Regions from separate parts of the Nocardioides oleivorans genome, predicted to be linked through region 3. Evidence: predicted binding sites of a transcription regulator. Region 3 holds the regulator's gene; each other region holds the start of a gene.
What was found. Region 3 encodes LexA, which represses DNA repair genes until DNA is damaged. Its sites were predicted from a motif close to TCGAACANNTGTTCGA; they were not measured.

Region 1 (6,584 bases), 1.0 Mb from region 3:
GCGTGCTCGCCCTCCAGGGCGACGTCCGCGAGCACCTCGCCGCCCTGCGCTCGCTGGGGGCGGACCCGGTCGCCGTACGACGACCGGCCGAGCTCGCGGCCTGCGACGGCCTCGTCCTCCCGGGCGGGGAGTCCACGACGATGGTCAAGCTGGCCCGGATCTTCGACCTGCTCGAGCCGCTGCGCGAGGCGGTCGCCGGCGGGCTGCCGGCCTTCGGGACGTGCGCCGGGATGATCCTCCTCGCGGACCGGATCGAGGACGGCGCGCCCGGTCAGGAGACCGTCGGCGGGCTGCACATCACGGTGCGACGCAACGCGTTCGGCCGTCAGGTCGACTCGTTCGAGGAGGACCTCGACGTCGACGGCCTGGCCGACCCCGTGCGGGCGGTCTTCATCCGCGCGCCCTGGGTCGAGTCGGTCGGCGACGACGTCGACGTACTGGCTCGGGTCGGTGGTGGACCGGCCGTGGGTAGGATCGTCGCGGTGCGTCAGGGCCCCCTGATGGCGACCTCGTTCCATCCGGAGGTCGGCGGCGACGACCGGGTCCACGGCATGTTCGTGGACCTGGTGCGCTCGGTCCGGTGACCGCACCTCACGACACGCGACAGATAGAGGACCCATGTCAGGCCACTCCAAGTGGGCAACGACCAAGCACAAGAAGGCCGCGATCGACGCCAAGCGCGGCAAGCTCTTCGCCAAGCTGATCAAGAACATCGAGGTCGCGGCGAAGCAGGGCGGCGGCGACCCCGCCGGCAACCCGACCCTCTACGACGCCATCCAGAAGGCGAAGAAGAGCTCGGTCCCGAACAAGAACATCGACTCCGCCCTCAAGCGTGGCTCCGGTGCCGAGTCGGGTGGCGTCGACTACAAGACGATCTCCTACGAGGTCTACGGCCCGCAGGGCGTGGCCTTCCTCGTCGAGTGCCTCACCGACAACACCAACCGCGCCGCGATGGAGGTCCGCACGGCGGTCACCCGCAACGGCGGCACCATGGCCGACCCCGGCTCCGTCTCGCGCCTGTTCACCCGCAAGGGCGTCGTCGTGGTGCCGAAGTCGCAGGACCACGACGGCACCGTGCGTGAGGTCTCCGAGGACGACGTCCTCGAGGCGACCCTCGACGCCGGCGCCGACGAGGTCAACGACCTCGACGAGGCCTTCCAGGTGCAGAGCGAGGCCACCGACGTCGTCGCGGTCCGCACCGCGCTGCAGGACGCCGGCATCGACTACGACTCCGCCGACGTGGAGTTCGTCGCCAGCCTCGAGATCCCGGTCGACGCCGACGGCGCCGGCAAGGTGCTCCGCCTCCTCGACGCCCTCGAGGACCTCGACGACGTCCAGGACGTCTTCACCAACGTCGACATCCCCGCCGACGTGATGGCCGAGCTCGAGGCCGCCGACGCCTGACCCGCCGCCGGTGCCCGCCGCGTGTCGTACGCCGTCCCGCATCGGCCGCGGGATAGCGTGACCGCACGAACACCTGTTCGGACGACCGGTCCGGGCAGGGTGAGGCGAGGGGGTGGGACGTGCGGGTGCTCGGCATCGACCCCGGCCTGACCCGGTGCGGCGTGGGCGTGGTCGACGGCAGCGTCGGGCGCCCGTTGTCGATGGTCGACGTCGGCGTGATCCGCACCAGCTCCGACCTCCCGGTCGCCGAGCGGCTGGTCACCATCGAGAAGGGCCTCGACGCCTGGCTCGACGAGCACCGGCCCGACGCCGTGGCCGTGGAGCGGGTGTTCGCGCGGTCGGACTCGAGCACGATCATGGGCACCGCCCAGGCCAGCGGTATCGCCCTGGTCGTCGCGGCCCGCCGCGGTCTGCCGATCGCGATGCACACCCCCAGCGAGGTCAAGGCCGCCGTGTCCGGCAACGGCCGCGCCGACAAGGCCCAGGTCGGCGCGATGGTGGTCCGGATCCTCCGGCTCACCGAGCTGCCGAAGCCCGCCGACGCCGCGGACGCGCTCGCGCTCGCCATCACCCACGTGTGGCGCGGCTCGGCCAGCAACCGTCTCGAGGCCGCCGTGGCCCAGCAGCAGGCCTTGGCGAAGGCCCAGAAGCAGAAGATGAGGACCCGATGATCGCCTTCGTCCGCGGCGAGGTCGCCGCCGTCACGCTCACCAGCGCCGTGCTCGAGGTCGGGGGAGTCGGCCTCGAGCTGATGTGCACCCCCGGCACCCTCGCCACGCTGCGCATCGGCCAGCCGGCGACCCTGCCGACCAGCATGGTCGTGCGCGAGGACAGCCTGACGATCTTCGGCTTCCTCGACGACGACGAGAAGTCGATCTTCGAGATCGTCCAGACCGCGTCGGGTGTCGGACCCAAGGTCGCCCAGGCGATCGTCGCGGTGATGAGCCCCGACGACGTGCGCCGCGCGATCAGCACCGAGGACGTCAAGGCGCTCACCCGCGTGCCGGGGATCGGGCAGAAGGGCGCCCAGCGGATCATCCTCGAGCTCAAGGACCGCATCGGCCCGCCGGTCGGGGTGCACCACCCGGCCGCGACGATCCCGCAGCGCGACGCCTGGCGCGACCAGGTCCAGCAGGGGCTGGTCGGCCTCGGCTGGTCGGCCAAGGAGTCGGAGAAGGCGGTCGAGGCCGTGGCTCCCGACGCCGGCACCACCCCCGACGTCGGCGCCCTCCTGCGCGCCGCTCTGCGCACCTTGAGCAAGGCGTGAGCGGGGCGCGATGAACTGGGACGACACCGACGAGGACGTCGAGCTCACGGCGGCCGAGCACGCCCACCTCCAGCGGCTCACCGACGCCGAGGCCGACAGCGACGAGCGCGCGGTCGAGGCGGCGCTCCGCCCGAAGACGCTCGACGAGGTGGTCGGGCAGGTGCGCGTGCGCGACCAGCTCGGGCTGGTCCTCGAGGCCGCCCGCCGCCGCGGCCGAGCGCCCGACCACGTCCTGCTGTCGGGCCCGCCCGGGCTCGGCAAGACCACGCTCGCGATGATCATCGCCGCCGAGATGACCACGCCCCTGCGGCTCACCAGCGGGCCGGCGATCACCCACGCCGGCGACCTCGCCGCGATCCTGTCCGGCCTCAACGAGAACGACGTCCTCTTCGTCGACGAGATCCACCGGATGTCGCGCCCGGCCGAGGAGATGCTCTACATGGCCATGGAGGACTACCGGGTCGACGTCGTCATCGGCAAGGGCCCCGGCGCCACCGCGATCCCGCTCGAGATCCCGCCGTTCACCCTCGTCGGCGCCACCACCCGCGCCGGGCTGCTGCCGGGCCCGCTGCGCGACCGGTTCGGGTTCACCGCCCACCTGGAGTTCTACGAGCCCCACGAGCTCGACCGCATCGTCCACCGCAGCGCCGGCCTCCTCGGCGTACACCTCACGGCCGAGGGGTCGAAGGAGATCGCCGGTCGGTCCCGCGGCACCCCCCGCATCGCCAACCGGCTCCTGCGCCGGGTCCGCGACTACGCCCAGGTCCGCGCCGACGGCGTGCTGACCCTGCCGGTGGCCCAGGCGGCACTCGACCTGTTCGAGGTCGACGAGTCCGGACTCGACCGCCTCGACCGGGCGGTCCTCGACGTGCTGTGCCGCCGCTTCGGCGGGGGACCGGTCGGGGTCTCCACGCTCGCGGTCGCCGTCGGCGAGGAGCGCGAGACCGTCGAGGAGGTCGCCGAGCCGTTCCTGGTCCGCAACGGCTTCCTCGCCCGTACGCCGCGGGGCCGCGTCGCGACGCCCGCCGCCTGGCACCACCTCGGCCTGACGCCTCCGCCGGTGCCCACGGTCGACTCCACGCTCTTCGACGACTGAGCACGACCGAGCACGACCCGTAGGGCCGTGGCGCCCGACCATCGGCGGATGGGCCGGGCGGTGCCCATCCCCGTAGACTCCACGGGCTCAGGCACCCCCACGATCTCCCCCCGACCCCCAAGGAGACCCCTGCCGTGAACGATCTCGCCGCCCTGCTGCCCCTGGCCGCCATCCTGGCCCTGTTCTACTTCGTCGGGATCCGTCCCCAGCAGCGCCGGGCCAAGGAGGTCGCCGCCCTCCAGAGCAGCATCGAGGTCGGCCAGCGCGTGATGATGTCGTCGGGCATCTTCGGCACCGTCACCTCGATCGACGACGACAAGGCGACCCTCGAGATCGCCCCCGGCACCCGGATCGAGATCGCCCGTGCGGCCATCGCGAAGGTCGAGTCCTCGGTCCCCGGGATCGGGGAGCCGGGCGATGCCTGATCGTCGCGCGGCACAGGAGGCGCTGACCCGCCTCACCGTCGACGTCCCCGACTGGCCCGAGCCGGGGGTGACGTTCAAGGACATCACCCCGGTCCTGGCCGACCACCACGCCTTCTCGGCCGTCGTCGAGGCGCTCGCGGACGCCGGTCGCGACGACCACGGCAACGTCGTGGTCGACAAGGTCGTCGGGATGGAGGCCCGCGGGTTCATCCTCGCCGCGCCCGTCGCGCTGGCGCTCGGCATCGGCTTCGTGCCGGTCCGCAAGGCCGGCAAGCTGCCGCGCGAGGCGCACGCGGTGTCGTACTCCCTGGAGTACGGCGAGGCGACCCTCGAGGTGCACCGCGACGCGATCGCGCCGGGCGAGCGGGTGCTGCTGATCGACGACGTGCTCGCCACCGGCGGCACGGTCGCCGCGACCCGCGAGCTCGTCGAGGCGTGCGGGGGCGTCGCGACCGGCGTCGCGGTGCTGATGGAGCTGAGCTTCCTCGACCCGCGCACGGTCACCGGCGACCTCCCGATCAGCACCCTGCTGACGATCTGACCACACAGCCCACAACTAGACTCGGGACATGGCAGAGGAGGAGGCACCCGCGCAGGAGGCGAAGGCGCCCCTGACCGCGCGCGGCATGCGCGCCCGCCTCGCCCGCGTCGGCACCAAGCCCCCCGCCCAGAACCCGGTCCTCGAGCCCCTCTTCCGGGCCGTGCGGGCCAACCACCCGAAGGCCGACCTGGCGCTCCTCGAGCGTGCCTACGCCGTCGCCGACAAGTGGCACACCGGCCAGATGCGCAAGAGCGGTGACCCCTACATCACCCACCCGCTCGCGGTCACCACGATCCTCGCCGACATCGGCATGACCGAGCCGACGCTCGTCGCCGCGCTGCTGCACGACACGGTCGAGGACACGCCGTACACCCTCGACGAGCTCCGCGCCGACTTCGGCGACGAGGTCGCGCTCCTCGTCGACGGCGTGACCAAGCTCGACAAGGTGCAGTACGGCGCCTCGGCGCAGGCCGAGACCATCCGCAAGATGATCGTCGCGATGTCGCGCGACATCCGGGTGCTGGTGATCAAGCTCGCCGACCGGCTGCACAACATGCGCACGCTCCGCTACGTCCCGGCCGCCTCGCAGGAGCGCTCCTCGCGCGAGACGCTCGACATCTACGCCCCGCTGGCCCACCGCCTCGGCATGAACACCCTCAAGTGGGAGCTCGAGGACCTCGCGTTCGCGACCCTGCACCCCAAGATCTACGACGAGATCGTCCGGATGGTCGCCGAGCGCGCCCCGTCGCGCGACCAGTTCCTCGCGGAGGTCGTCGCCGAGATCGAGCAGGACCTCAAGGCCTCGCGGATCAACGCGAAGGTGACCGGCCGGCCGAAGCACTACTACTCGATCTACCAGAAGATGATCGTCGGCGGCCGCGACTTCTCCGACATCTACGACCTCGTCGGCATCCGGATCCTCGTCGACGAGGACCGCGACTGCTACAGCGCGCTGGGCGTCATCCACTCGCGCTGGAACCCGGTCCTGGGCCGGTTCAAGGACTACGTCGCGATGCCGAAGTTCAACATGTACCAGTCGCTCCACACGACCGTCATCGGCCCCGCGGGCAAGCCCGTCGAGGTGCAGATCCGCACGTTCTCCCAGCACCGTCGTGCCGAGTACGGCGTCGCCGCGCACTGGAAGTACAAGGAGAACACCAAGGCCGGCGTCGACACCGACCGCCTCGGCGACAAGGACGACCTCACCTGGCTGCGTCAGCTGCTCGACTGGCAGAGCGAGGTCGAGGACCCGGGTGAGTTCCTGGAGTCGCTGCGCTTCGAGATGAACCAGCAGCAGGTCTACGTCTTCACCCCCCGTGGTGACGTCGTGCCGCTGCCGATGGGCGCGACCCCGGTCGACTTCGCGTACGCCGTCCACACCGAGGTGGGCCACCACACGATCGGCTCGCGGGTCAACGGCCGCCTCGTGCCGCTGGAGTCGCAGCTCGACAACGGCGACGTCGTGGAGGTCTTCACCTCCAAGTCGCCGACCTCCGGTCCGTCGCGCGACTGGCTCAACTTCGTCCAGTCGCCGCGCGCCCGCTCGAAGATCCGCCAGTGGTTCACCAAGGAGCGGCGCGAGGAGGCGATCGAGCACGGCAAGGACCAGATCGCCAAGCTCATGCGCAAGGAGGGCCTGCCCCTCAACCGCCTGATGACCCACGACATCCTCGCGCTGGTCGCCGAGCACTTCCACCACGCCGACGTGTCCGCGCTCTACGCAGCGGTCGGCGAGGGCAACCTCAGCGCGCAGGCCGTGGTCCGACGCGTCATCGACATCCACGGGGGCGACGAGGGCGCCCAGGAGGACATGTCGGAGGGCGTCAGCATCACCGGGCGCGCCCGCTCCTC
Region 2 (6,584 bases), 1.7 Mb from region 3:
GGACGGCAAGGTGACCGGGCTCAAGGTGCACCTCGACGCCGACCTCGGGTCCTACGTCGCCATCGTCGGCGGCGGTGTCCCGGTGCTGGGCGCGTTCATGTTCAACGCGATCTACAAGTTCCCGGCCTACCGCTTCGAGTGCCAGACGGTCCTCACCAACACGACCTTCACCGACGCCTACCGCGGCGCCGGGCGGCCGGAGGCGACGTACGCCATCGAACGGCTCATGGACGAGCTCGCCGCGGAGGTGGGCGTCGACCCGCTGGAGATCCGCGAGCGCAACTGGATCACCCACGAGGAGTTCCCCTTCACGACGGTGGCCGGGCTCGAGTACGACACCGGCAACTACGAGGCCGCCACCGAGAAGGCCAAGGCGTCCTTCGGCTACGACGAGCTGCGCCGCGAGCAGGCCGAGCGGCGCGAGCGCGGCGACCGGGTGCAGCTCGGCATCGGCGTCTCGACCTTCACCGAGATGTGCGGCCTGGCCCCGAGCCGGGTGCTGGGCAGCCTGGACTACGGCGCCGGCGGCTGGGAGAGCGCGAGCGTGCGCCTGACCCCGCTCGGCAAGGTCGAGGTCGTCACCGGTGCGAGTGCCCACGGGCAGGGCCACGAGACGGCCTTCAGCCAGATCGTCGCCGACCGCCTGGGGGTGCCGTTCGAGGACGTCGAGGTGCTGCATGGGGACACCCAGGTGGCGCCCAAGGGCCTCGACACCTACGGCTCGCGGTCGCTGGTCGTGGGAGGCGAGGCGCTGGTCAAGGCGGTCGACAAGGTGATCGACAAGGCCAAGGTGCTCGCGGCGCACCTGCTGGAGGCCAACGCCGACGACCTGGACTACGCCGACGGCAAGTTCACCGTGCGCGGCACCGACCAGGGCAAGGCGATCCAGGAGCTGGCGACGGCGACGTTCGCGGGGCACGACTACCCCGAGGGCATGGAGCTGAGCCTCGACGCCGACGCGACCTACGACCCCGTGAACTTCAACTACCCGCACGGCACGCACCTCTGCGCGATGGAGGTCGACACCGAGACGGGTGCGGTGAAGATGCGGAAGTACACCTGCTGCGACGACATCGGCACGATCATCAACCCGCTGATCGTCGCCGGGCAGGTGCACGGCGGGCTCGTGCAGGGCATCGCACAGGCGCTCTGGGAGGAGGCGGTGCACGACGAGGCCGGCACCCTCGTGAGCGGGTCGTTCGTCGACTACCTGCTGCCCACGTCGGCCGACACGATCTCCTTCGACGTCGTCCACACCGACGAGCCGAGCATCTGCACGACCAACACCCTCGGCACCAAGGGCGTCGGTGAGGCGGGGACCATCGCCTCGACCCCGGCCGTGGTCAACGCCGTCGTCGACGCCGTCCGACACCTGGGCGTGAACGACGTCCAGATGCCGTGCACCCCGGAGCGGGTGTGGCGCGCGATCCAGGGCTCGTCGGCCGGCGGGGCGACGGAGACACCGCCCGACGCGATGCCGCACTTCGACGAGGGTTCCCTCAACCAGGACGGAGCGGGCCAGTGATCCCGGTGAAGTTCGACTACCTCGCACCTGCATCGGTCGAGGAGGCCCTGGCCGCGCTCGGCGAGCACGGCGACGACGCGAAGATCCTGGCCGGCGGCCAGAGCCTGCTGCCCGTCCTGCGGATGCGGCTCAACGCGCCCGAGGTGGTCATCGACCTCGGCGGCATCTCCTCGCTGCGGGGCATCCGCGACGACGGCGACGCCATCGTGGTCGGGGCGATGACCACCCACCACGACGTGCGCGACCACGACCTGGTCAAGGAGCACGCGCTGCTGGTCGCCAAGGCGGCGGCCGAGGTGGCCGACTCGCAGATCCGGCACCGCGGCACCTTCGGCGGGGCGCTCGCGCACGCCGACCCCGCAGGTGACCTCGGCGCGCCGGCGCTCGCCCTCGGCGCGCAGTTCGTGATCGCCGGCCCCGGGGGGACCCGCACGGTCGAGGCAGCGGACTTCTTCGTCGACCTCTTCGAGACCGCCATCGGCGACGACGAGATCCTCACCGAGGTCCGGCTGCCCAAGCACACCGGCTGGGGCGCGCACTACGAGAAGTTCGTCCGCGTCGCCCACCAGTGGCCGATCGTCGCGGTCGCGGCGACCGTGCGGTCCTCGGGCGGCTCGATCGACGAGGCGAAGGTCGGGCTCACCAACATGGGCTCCACACCGCTGCGGGCAGCGGCCACCGAGGCCGCACTCGCCGGGGCGAGCGCGACCGAGGACGGCGTACGCGCTGCCGTGGAGCTCGCCGCCGACGGGACCAACCCGCCGACCGACCTCAACGGCGCGGCCGACTACCGCCAGCACCTCGCACGGGTGCTGACCGGGCGTGCGGTCCTGAAGGCGGCTGGCGCGTAGATGGAGCTGAGCCACCGCTTCACGGTCCCGATCGGCGTCGAGGAGACGTGGGCGCACTTCAAGGACATCGCCTCGGTCGCCGAGTGCTTCCCCGGAGCCCAGGTGACCGAGGCCGACGAGTCCTCCTTCGCCGGGTCGGTGAAGGTCAAGCTCGGTCCGATCGCGCTGCTCTACAACGGCACCGGCACCTTCGTGGAGAAGGACGACGCCGCGCACCGCTTCGTCGTCGACGCGAAGGGCAAGGACAAGCGCGGCAACGGTACGGCGGGGGCGAAGGTCACCGTCGAGATGACCGATGCCGGCGGTGCCACCGACATCTCCGTGGAGACAGACCTCGCCGTCACCGGCAAGCCCGCCCAGTTCGGGCGGGGCGTGATGCAGGACGTCTCCGACAAGCTCCTCGGCCAGTTCGTGGCCTGCCTCGAGCAGCGGCTCGCGGCACCCGAGCCGGCGGCTCCCGAGCCACCCACCGATCCGGACCCGGGGACCGCGGCGGGGGCGGATGCTGCCCTACCCCCCGAGCAGCTGGCAGCCCCGCCCCCGTCGCCCCCTCCCGGTCCGCGGACGTCGCCACCACCGCCACCTCCGCGGGAGGCCGAGGCGCTCGACCTCGGCAGCGCGGTGCTGCCGGTGCTGGTGAGGTCGTACTGGAAGCACGCACTCGCGGCCGTCGCGGGTCTCGCGGTGGTGCGGCGGATCCTCAGAAGACGTTGAGCGGGCGGAACTGCACCGAGATCCGCGGGCCGGCGTGCGCGACCTTGGGCACGGCGTGCTCCCAGGTGCGCTGGCAGGACCCGCCCATCACGACCAGGTCGCCGTGGCCCATCGTCACCGAGACGGACGCTCCGCCGCCGCGCGGCCGGAGCATGAGGCGGCGCGGGTCGCCGACGCTGACGATCGCCACCATCGTGTCGCCGGTGCGACCGCGGCCGAGGGTGTCGCCGTGCCACGCGACGGAGTCGCGGCCGTCGCGGTAGTAGCAGCAGCCGGCGCTCACGAACGGCTCGCCGAGCTCGTCGCGGTAGTGGGCGGAGAGCGCGTCGCGCGCGCGCTCGAGCGACGGATGGGGGAGTGCGTCGCCGCCGAGGTAGGTGTGCACGAGCCGTGGCACGTCGACGACCCGGTCGTACATCTCGCGGCTCTCCGCCCGCCACGGGACCCGGGAGACGAGTGCGGAAAACGCGGCGTCGGGGTCGGCCAGCCAGTTGCGCTGGACGTCGACCCACGCTCCACGCGTCAGGGTCCGGCGCTCAGGGGTGAGCGCCACGGAATCCGTGGTGGCATCGGCGAAGAGGGACGTCTGGAAGTCCACACGGGCATCCTAGCGCACGATCGAACACGCGTTCGATCCTCGAGGTTCCGTCGAGTGTTTATCGAAGGATTCCTCAATGTGGTGACACCTGGTCCAGCCCAGTCCTAATCTGACTGGCTATGGAACCTGTGGACCTCGTCGTACCGCGCCAGCGGGCGTTGAAGCACGTCCAGGTTCGTGAGCACGTCCGCAGCCTCATCGAGGCGCAGCCCCCGGGATCCGCGGCACCGTCGGAGCGCGAGCTGGTCGCTCGCTTCGGAGTGGCCCGGATGACCGTACGACAGGCGCTCGACGCGCTCGTCGCCGAGGGTCTGCTGGAGCGCATCCCTGGACGTGGCACGTTCGTCGCGCAGCCGCCCAAGACCGCCGGTCGCCTGACCTCCTTCACCGAGGAGATCCGTCGCCGGGGCATGCTGCCGGAGTCCCAGACCCTGCTGGCCCGCGTCGAGCAGGCCGGTCCGGGCGTCGCCCGCGCCCTCGACATCTCGCCCGGTGACCCGGTCCTGCACTGGCGCCGGCTGCGCCGTGCCGACCAGGCGATCGTGTGCGTCGAGGACGCCTACCTCAACGAGGTGCTGCTGCCGGGCTTCCTGCAGCACGGCACCCCGACGAGCCTCTACGAGGCGCTCGCCGCTCGCGGCCTGCGTCCCACCGAGGTCGAGGACTCGATCAGCGCCGACCGCGCCAGCGCGGAGGAGGCCACCGTCCTCGAGGTCGCCGAGGGAGACCCCGTGCTGCGCCACTCGCGTCGCGCCGTCTCCGACGGCCGCATCGTCGAGGTCTCGCGCACCTGCTACCGGCACGACCGCTTCACGGTCTACCTGTCGCTCGCCGACCGCTGAGCCTCACGCGCGGAGCTCGTCGAGCTCGCGCGTGAGGTTGGCGCGCGCCCCTGCCTCCCAGAGGCCGCGCCCCTGGGCAGTGTGGAAGAGCCACGGCTTGGCCGCGAGGTCGGCGAGCACCAGCGCCCGGCCGACCCGGAAGTCGTCGTCCGCGACGTGGGCGAAGTCGGCGCGCACGCCTGCCACGTAGGCGTGGTAGCGCTCGCGCGGAGCCGCCAGGATCGCGAGGTCCGCGTCGCTCAGCGCGCCGCCCGCCGGGTCGTCGTCGCCCGGTCGGTGGTGCACGGTCATCCGGACCAGCCGCGCCACCTCGTCGGCGTACGGCACCGGGAGGGCGCGCTCGGCCCACTGCGCCGACCGCTCCTCGTCGTCGGCCGTGCCGTCGTAGACGGCGTCGTGGAACCACGCCGCCAGCCCTACGGAGGTCGGGTCGAACCCGGCGCCGGCAGACCGCAGCAGGTCGAGGCGATCGAGGACCTCGGTGAGGTGCAGCAGGTCGTGGTAGCCGGACCGGTCCCAGGCGGCGAGGAGCTCGTCGCGCAGGTCGAGGTGGTCCTCCATCGGCCAGCGCGTGGCCAGTCGCGGGCCGAGGCTCACGCCCGCGAGTCCTCGATCGTCTGCGCGTGCTCGCGCCCGGAGGTCATCGCCCACCGGATCGCACCGGTCGACACCTTGCCGAGCGCGCGTCCGACGGTGACGTCGATCGCCCGGTCGAGCACGGGGGGATGCGGCAGCCCCAGCTCGCGACGAGCCGACTCGGACGTGAGCGAGACCGCGGCACCCACCAGGGAGAGGTAGGCCGGACGCGCTGCCAGCGGGAGGTCGGGGTGCCAGACCAGGAAGCGGATCGCGTCGCGCGCGGCGTCGGTGCCGCGCAGCTCGGGGGCGTACGACGCCAGGGTGGCGGCCAGCTCGTCCTCGGTCCGCGGCGGGTCGAGCACGCCGAGGTGGGCCGCGGCGACCGCTGCCTGGGCGACGTACTCGTCGCGCTCGGCACCGACCAGCGGGCGGTGGCCGAACCGGTCGTGCGCGCGCAGGAAGCTGTCGATCTCGGCGGCGTGCACCCAGCCGAGCAGGTGCGGGTCGGAGGCGGCGTAGGGCGTCCCGTCGGGCAGCGTGCCGACGACGGACTCGTGCGCGCGCTGGACGGCCCGGATCAGCTGCAGCGCGTCCTTCTCGGCGCCGAAGGTCGTCATCGCGATGTAGGTCGACACCTGGGCGAGCCGGCCCCACATGTCGCCCCGGTAGCCGGAGTGGTCGGCGACCCCCTGCATGGCGGCGGGGTGCAGCGACTGCAGCATGATCGCGCGGATGCCGCCGACGAACATCGAGGCGTCGCCGTGGACGCGGTGGATCGCGGAGCCGGGATCGAACCAGCGCGGGCCCGGCGTGCCGTGCACGCGCTCGCGCTGGCGGGGACCGTCCGGCCCCGCGACCTTGCGGAACAGCTCGGCGCCGATGCGGTCACGGACGTTCATGCTGCCGAGGCTATCCGTGCGACCCACGCGCGCCCTCGCGCGACGTCGTACCCGGTCAGGCGGAGCCGGCCGGCAGGTCCCCGGCGTCGACGATCCGGTAGGCGTAGCCCTGCTCGGCGAGGAACCGCTGCCGGTTCTGCGCGAAGTCGGCGTCGACGGTGTCGCGGGAGACGACCGTGTAGAAGTGCGCGCTGCGGCCCTCCGTCTTGGGTCGCAGCAGCCGGCCGAGGCGCTGGGCCTCCTCCTGGCGCGAGCCGAAGGAGCCGCTGACCTGGATCGCCACCTCGGCCGAGGGCAGGTCGATGGAGAAGTTGGCGACCTTGCTGACCACCAGCAGCCCGATCTCACCGGACCGGAACGCCTCGAAGAGCCGCTGGCGCTCCTTCACCGTCGTCTCGCCCTTGATGACCGGCGCGTCGAGCATCTCGCCGATCTCGTCGAGCTGGTCGATGTACTGCCCGATCACGAGGGTCGGCTGACCGGCGTGCTGCCTGACGAGGTCGCGTACGACGCCGATCTTGGCGTGGGTGCACGACGCGAGCCGGTACCTCGTGTCGGGGTCGGCCGTGGCGTAGG
Region 3 (6,584 bases):
TGACCTCGAGGACGCCGCCCAGCAGCTGGCCGAGGCCTTCGAGGCGACCCCGCCCGGGCGGATCGACCAGGTGTCGCAGCAGCTGTCCGACGCACTGGTCCTCGTCCGCGACGCCGCGCGCGCCTGCCTGTCGGCGTACCCGCGCGAGTCCGGCGGCGGTGGTGGCGAGGGCGACGCCGGTCGCACCCAGGCCAAGGGCATGGTGCAGGAGGTCTTCGTCAACGCCGAGCGGATGGCTGCGGGTTCGCAGGCCGACGTGCTGTGGCTCGGCGAGGCGCGCGACCGGTTACCTGCGCGGCTGCACGTCGCGCCCCTGCAGGTATGGGGCCCGATGCGCGACAAGCTGCTCACCGACAAGACGGTCGTCTTCACCAGCGCCACGCTGATGCTCGGTGGCGAGTTCGGCGCCGTCGCCACCTCGCTCGGTCTCAAGCCCACCGAGCGAATCGGCCACCAGGTCGCCACCACCGACGCCGAGGACGCGCTGCCGTGGAAGGGCATCGACGTCGGCTCGCCGTTCGACTACGGCCAGCAGTCCATCCTCTACGTCGCCCGCCACCTGCCTCAGCCCGGCCGCGACGGCCTCGGGCAGGCGCAGCTCGACGAGATCTGCGAGCTCGTCGACGCCCTCGAGGGCCGCACGCTCGGCCTGTTCTCGTCCCGCCGCGCGGCCGAGACCGCCGCCGAGGCCGTGCGCGCGCGGCTGCCGCACCTCACCACGCTCGCGCAGGGCGACGCCCAGCTCCCGGAGCTCGCCAAGCAGTTCGTCGAGGACCCGCACACCTGCCTGTTCGGCACGCTGTCGCTCTGGCAGGGACTCGACGTCCCCGGCGACACCTGCCAGCTCGTGATCATCGACCGGATCCCGTTCCCACGGCCCGACGACCCGCTGATGTCGGCGCGCCAGAAGGCTGCCGACCAAGCCGGCGGCAACGGCTTCATGCAGGTCGCCGCGACCCATGCTGCGCTGCTGATGGCGCAGGGTGCCGGCCGCCTGATCCGCACGACCACCGACCGCGGCATCGTCGCCGTCCTCGATCCGCGACTGGAGACCGCCCGCTACGGCCGGTTCCTCAAGGCGTCGCTGCCGCCGATGTGGTCGACCACCGACCCGGCGCTCGTCCGCCAGGCGCTGAAGAGGCTGGGTCAGGCGACCAGCGCGTAGACCACCACGCCGATGACCACCAGGATGCCGGCGAGGATCAGGTAGAGGGCGGGCCCGCCCGAGCTCACCTCCGTGATCGCGGACGAGGTCGTGGGCTCGTACGACGACCGCGCGGGCGCCGCCTGCGGCTGCGGGGTGGGTGCCGGCTGCGGCACCTCGGGCGCGGGCTCGGGCGCGGGAGGCGCCTGCTCGGGAGCTGCTCCACCCGACTCCCGGCGCGCGGTCTCCGCGGCGGCGAGGTCCAGCCAGCTGTCGACCTCGCCGATGTCGTACCCCTGCCGCAGCCGCACCGGGGTGAACCGCAGGTCCATGATGTGCTCGGCGCCGAACCGCTGCTCGGGAAGCTCGAGGTTGTCGAAGATCAGGTCGATGGCCTGGTCGACCTCTCCCATGTCGTACCCCTCGCGGAGGGAGGTCGTGCTGAAGGTGGGGCGGTCGAGTGCCATGTCGGTCCTCCGTCAGGCCTGGTCGGGTGAGTAGCCGAAGAGCTGGTAGTCGCGGCGGTACATCTGCGTCACCAGCGCGCGCAGCTCGGCGGAGACCTGCTGGTCGCGGCCGCCGGGCGCGGTCTGGTTCTTCGGCGCGCTCGGCACGGCGGGCGCCCCGATCCGCTCGCACACCTCGGCGAAGTCGCGGTCGAAGGTCTCGAGGCGGCCGATGAAGTCGACGCGGTTGAGGTCGATCATCCGGCTCTGGAGGGTCAGGTGCTGGTCGGTGCCGGGCACGGCGGCCAGGTCGTGCGTCGCGGTCCACGCGGCGAACTCCTCGACCACCTGCATCCGCGCGTGGGTCGCGGGGTCGAAGTCGTAGTAGTTGTTGTCCACGACCTTGTCGTGCCACGCCGACACGAATCGGTCGAGCGGGTCGCGGACGAATGCGAACGTGAAGTAGTCGGCGTACGACGCCAGCGGGTAGCGGATCCGCATCGCGTGGTCGACGTCGAGCACCACGCCGTTGCTCTCGCAGTGGTGCCGGATCGTGCGGGTCGCGACCTTGGCCACGCGGTACCAGACGAACCGGTGGCCGTGGCTGATCGTGAGGTTGTACGCCAGCGGGCTCAGCCAACCGGACTTCTCGCCCGCGGCGGCGAGCCGGTCGAGCTCCGCCTCTCCGGGCGGCGTCAGCCGGCGCCGGTTGCCGGGGCGGGTACGGAAGAGCTCGGGATCGGGGCGTGACATCGCCGCGAGGCTAGCCGAAGGCGATCCGCCCCCGCAGCGACTCCGGGTCGGCGACCGGTGCGTCCTTCGTCTCCGCGATCAGCTCGCGCGCCTGGTCGACGCTGTCCCACACGTTCCAGAGCAGCACCCCGCGCACGTGCCCGGACTTCAGGTAGTAGACGACGCCGGTGCCGATCTCGCCGTCCTTCCAGTCCTCGATCAGGTCGAGGTCGCTCCTCGTCTCGCCGACGGCCTCGTAGCCGCGGTCGAGGATGTCGGACCAGAAGAAGGGCGTGTAGTCGTAGGTCTCGTCGCTGCCGGCCATCGCCTTGCCCGCGGCTTCGCCCGACTTCTCGGCGTGGTCGACGTGCTCGACGCGGCGCCGGCCCAGGAGCGCGTCCGGGTACGACGCCACGTCGCCCGCGGCGTACACGTCATCGGCGCTGGTGCGCAGGTGCTCGTCGACCACGATGCCGTTGTCGACCTCGAGGCCCGCTGCCTCGGCGAGCCCGGTCCGGGGGAGCACGCCCACGCCGACGACCGCGCCGTCGGCGGTGATGTCGGTGCCGTCGTCGAGGCGGATGCGGACACCGCCGTCCTGCTCCTGCCCGCCCTCGACGGAGCCGTGCACGATCGTCACGCCCCGGTCGGCGAAGTCCTTGCTGAGGGTAGCGGCCAGTGCGCGCGGGAACATCGCCTCCTGCACGTCCTCGACGTCCAGCACGAGCGTGACGGTGACGCCGTTCTGCACGAGCGCAGAGGTGATCTCCGAGCCGATGTAGCCGCCCCCGACGACCACGACGTGGCTGCCCTCCGTGGCGACCGCGCGCAGCCGGTCGTAGTCGGCGGCGGTCCGGTAGTAGACGACACGGGGGCCGGGGTCGATGCCGAGCACGCGCGGCTCGGCGCCGGTGGCGAGCAAGAGCTTGCCGTATCCCACCGTCGTACCGTCCGCGAGGCGTACGACGTGCGCACCCGGGTCGATCTCAGTCACGGTCGTGTCGGTGACCAGGTCGACGGCGTCGTCCTCGTCGAGGTCGCCGGACAGGTCGGAGTCGGCCAAGGTCTTGTCGTCGCTGAGCCAGAGGTCCTTGGAGAGGTCCGGACGGTAGAGCGGCTTCGCGGGCTCCGACCCGAGGACCGCGATCGTGCCGCCCTCGTCCTGGGACCTGATCCCCTTCACCGCGCTCGCGGCCGTGACCCCTGCTCCGACGATGACGTAGTCGTAGGACTCCTTGACGGTGCTCATGTGGCCATCGTGTCCCGCAGGTGAGGACCTTTCAACGCCCTCGCGGGTGGGCGTCAGAGGCTGCGCAGCACCGCGGTCACGACACCCAGGATCGTGGCGTTGTCGCCGGGGATCGGGTCGTACGCCGAGTTGTGCGGGAGCAGCCAGACGTGGCCGTCCTTGCGCTGGAAGGTCTTCACCGTGGCCTCTCCGTCGATCATCGCGGCGACGATCTGGCCGTTCTCGGCCGTCTGCTCCTGACGGATAACGACGTAGTCGCCGTTGCAGATGGCCGCGTCGACCATCGAGTCACCCGAGACCTCGAGCAGGAAGAGCGTGCCGTCGCCGACGAGCTGCTTGGGGAGCGGGAAGACGTCGGTGACCTGCTCCTCGGCGAGGATCGGGCCACCGGCGGCGATCCGGCCGACGACCGGGATGTTGACCGCGGTGGGGGCGACGTCGCCGATGCCGGTCTCGTCGACGCTCGAGTCGTCGCCGCTGGAGATGGAGCGGCGTGCTGCCATCACCTCGGGCAGGAAGACCTCGAGGGCGCGCGGCCGGTTCGGGTCACGCTTGAGGAAGCCCTTGCTCTCGAGCACGCGCAGCTGGTGGGCGACGCTGGAGGAGGAGGTCAGGCCGACGGCCTGGCCGATCTCGCGCATGGACGGCGGGTAGCCCTTGGACTCGATCGAGTCCTTGATCGTGGCGAGCACACGCTGCTGGCGCGGGGTCAGGCCCGTGGCGTCCGGGGGACCGTCCGGCATCTCGATGACGTTCTTGTCCGCTGACTTGGCCATCTCTGGAACCTCTCGACGCGTGGCGGTACGGGCTGCTGTCCGTGCACCGTAGCCCGGATCGCACCACAGGATCAAACACCTGTTCGAACCTGCGTGTCGCGCTGTCCGCGCGGGCGACACGCCGAACATTTGTTCGACCGGAGTCTTGCATCGTTCGAACACGTGCTCTAACGTCGTACACATGTTCGATCGAACGTCTGATCGACGCCCACCCGCTGTCGGTGGCTGTCACTAGACATTCCTCGTCATCACACGACCCGGCTGATCTTCCCCAGGAGGCCACACCATGAGCACCCTCAGCCTTGCACCTGTCTTCACCACCAACACCGTCTCTGCCGCTCGCCCGCGCTCGTCCGTGCGATTGACGCGTCGTGGCCGGATGGTCGTCTTCCTGATCTCGCTGTTCCTGGTCCTCGGCGTGGCGATCATGCTCGCCGGTGGCGCCGTCGGCACCGACTCGGCCGGCCAGCCCGCGCCGACCGAGATCGTCCAGGTGGCCCCCGGTGACACCCTGTGGGGGATCGCCAGCGACCTCGCCACCGACGGTGACGTCCGCGGGATGATGACCGAGATCGAGCGGCTCAACGCCCTCGAGTCCGCCAGCCTCGCGGCTGGCCAGAAGCTCCGCGTCCCAGTCGTCTCCGACTGACGCGAAGGCCTCCATCAGCCGCTTCGACCCCGGCTGGTGGACCAAGGGGAAGGCGAGGGGCGGGCCATCGGCCCGCCCCTCGGCGCATTTCGGGGTCTTCGGTGTGGCCGGGTGCTCGTCCACAGGCTTTGCCTTCGCTCTGGTTCGAGAGCCGCCGTCATGGGTAACTTGACTGCGTCCACGCTCTCGGGAAGGCCGTCTCATGCACGTACGCCGCGCACTCGCGCTCGCCGTTCTCGCGCCCCTGCTCCTGGTCGGGTGCTCCGACGACCCCGAGCCGAAGCCCCAGATGCCGGAGACCTCGACCGCGACTCCCACCGAGGAGCCGACCGAGACCGAGACGCCCGAGGTCGAGAGTGCCGAGGACTTCATCCGGCGCTGGGTGAAGGCGGGCGACGAGATGCAGGTGACCGGCGATACGGCCGAGTACGACGCGATGACGCCGAACTGCAAGGCATGTCAGGGCTTCGTTGAGAGCGTGGAGCAGGTCTACGCGGCCGGCGGGAGTGCACAGTTCGCCGGCACCACCGTGACAAAGATCCGGCGCTACGCGGCCAAGCCGCCGACCTACGATGTGTCACAAGACGTCGCGGAGACCGTGATCAAGCACGGTGACACTGGCAAGACCGAGACATATCCGGCCGGAAGCACTCGGATTCGGGTGATCTTGAAGACGACGCAGTCAGGGTGGCTAGTCACGTACTTCGGGATCCTGTGATGCCGGACAGTCAACGAGTCGCCGGACTTCTAGCGGTCCTTGCAATAGTCGCCAGTGCGCTGGTCGCCCTGGTCGCGGCTCCCGCGCAAGCCGGCAGCTGCGTGGGCGTGGGATGGTCGCAAGTTTCGGCCGACTGCGCGTGGACCTATGCCGAGTACACCGAGAGCTCGTCGGCTGGCGACGGCCACACGTGGGTCGTCACGATCCAGTGCGGCAACGGTGGGATCTGCGCCGAGCACGTCGAGTGTGTCGAGAACGGCGAGGAGGGCTTCGTCCACGACGTCTACATGGACGGCACGGATGTGGGCGACGTGTGCGTCCCCGAGAGCCAGATCCAGGAGGTCGACGTCGCCGCGCTGGCGATCCGTGCCTTCAAGAACTACGACTGGCCGGCGTCAGCCCTCGTCGTCCAACCCCCGGGCGGCAAGACGCTGGTCAACCTCGAGACGAACTTCTACACGACCGACAACCAGGTCATCACCCGCTCGGTCACCGTCGCCGGCAGGAACGTGACGCTCCGCGCCACCCCGACGTATACCTTCCACTTCGGCGACGACTCGAGCACGACGACGGCGAGCCCGGGCCGGCCGCACCCCGACCTCGACGTGACCCACACCTACGCCAGCACGGGCGACGTGGTCGTCAGCCTCGACACCACCTACTCCGGCGAGTTCCGGATCGGCGACGGCGACTGGCAGGCGATCCCCGACACCCTGACCGTCGCCGGCCCCGGCTTCGACCTCCAGGTCGTCGAGGCGCTGCCGCAGCTCGTGATCCGCTGATCGCGCGGAGTGCGGTCGTGGTGACGCGGATGCCGCGTCACCAGCACCGCACTAGCGAGCGGCGCGCTTCCCGCCGACCGGGCGAGGT

Region 1: the regulator LexA is predicted to act here: its motif matches at 1,470-1,485, upstream of ruvC (crossover junction endodeoxyribonuclease RuvC).
Region 2: the regulator LexA is predicted to act here: its motif matches at 3,709-3,724, upstream of EUA93_RS02835 (alpha-ketoglutarate-dependent dioxygenase AlkB).

What each region holds. Positions count from the first base shown of each region.
Region 1 is NZ_SDWT01000001.1:3,252,886-3,259,469, forward strand. Features, by position in the region: gene pdxT (pyridoxal 5'-phosphate synthase glutaminase subunit PdxT) at 1-584, shown strand, start outside; gene EUA93_RS15550 (YebC/PmpR family DNA-binding transcriptional regulator) at 619-1,404, shown strand; gene ruvC (crossover junction endodeoxyribonuclease RuvC) at 1,524-2,075, shown strand; gene ruvA (Holliday junction branch migration protein RuvA) at 2,072-2,671, shown strand; gene ruvB (Holliday junction branch migration DNA helicase RuvB) at 2,682-3,767, shown strand; gene yajC (preprotein translocase subunit YajC) at 3,902-4,192, shown strand; gene EUA93_RS15575 (adenine phosphoribosyltransferase) at 4,185-4,733, shown strand; gene EUA93_RS15580 (RelA/SpoT family protein) at 4,762-6,584, shown strand, end outside.
Region 2 is NZ_SDWT01000001.1:586,183-592,766, reverse strand. Features, by position in the region: gene EUA93_RS02850 (xanthine dehydrogenase family protein molybdopterin-binding subunit) at 1-1,525, shown strand, start outside; gene EUA93_RS02845 (FAD binding domain-containing protein) at 1,531-2,376, shown strand; gene EUA93_RS02840 (SRPBCC family protein) at 2,377-3,090, shown strand; gene EUA93_RS02835 (alpha-ketoglutarate-dependent dioxygenase AlkB) at 3,077-3,688, opposite strand; gene EUA93_RS02830 (GntR family transcriptional regulator) at 3,808-4,530, shown strand; gene EUA93_RS02825 (HD domain-containing protein) at 4,534-5,127, opposite strand; gene EUA93_RS02820 (oxygenase MpaB family protein) at 5,124-6,008, opposite strand; gene EUA93_RS02815 (DNA repair helicase XPB) at 6,064-6,584, opposite strand, start outside.
Region 3 is NZ_SDWT01000001.1:2,238,879-2,245,462, forward strand. Features, by position in the region: gene EUA93_RS10720 (ATP-dependent DNA helicase) at 1-1,165, shown strand, start outside; gene EUA93_RS10725 (DivIVA domain-containing protein) at 1,147-1,611, opposite strand; gene EUA93_RS10730 (sulfotransferase family protein) at 1,624-2,343, opposite strand; gene EUA93_RS10735 (NAD(P)/FAD-dependent oxidoreductase) at 2,354-3,571, opposite strand; gene lexA (transcriptional repressor LexA) at 3,625-4,347, opposite strand; gene EUA93_RS10745 (LysM peptidoglycan-binding domain-containing protein) at 4,634-4,996, shown strand; gene EUA93_RS10750 (hypothetical protein) at 5,199-5,714, shown strand; gene EUA93_RS10755 (PKD domain-containing protein) at 5,816-6,496, shown strand; gene EUA93_RS10760 (hypothetical protein) at 6,548-6,584, opposite strand, start outside.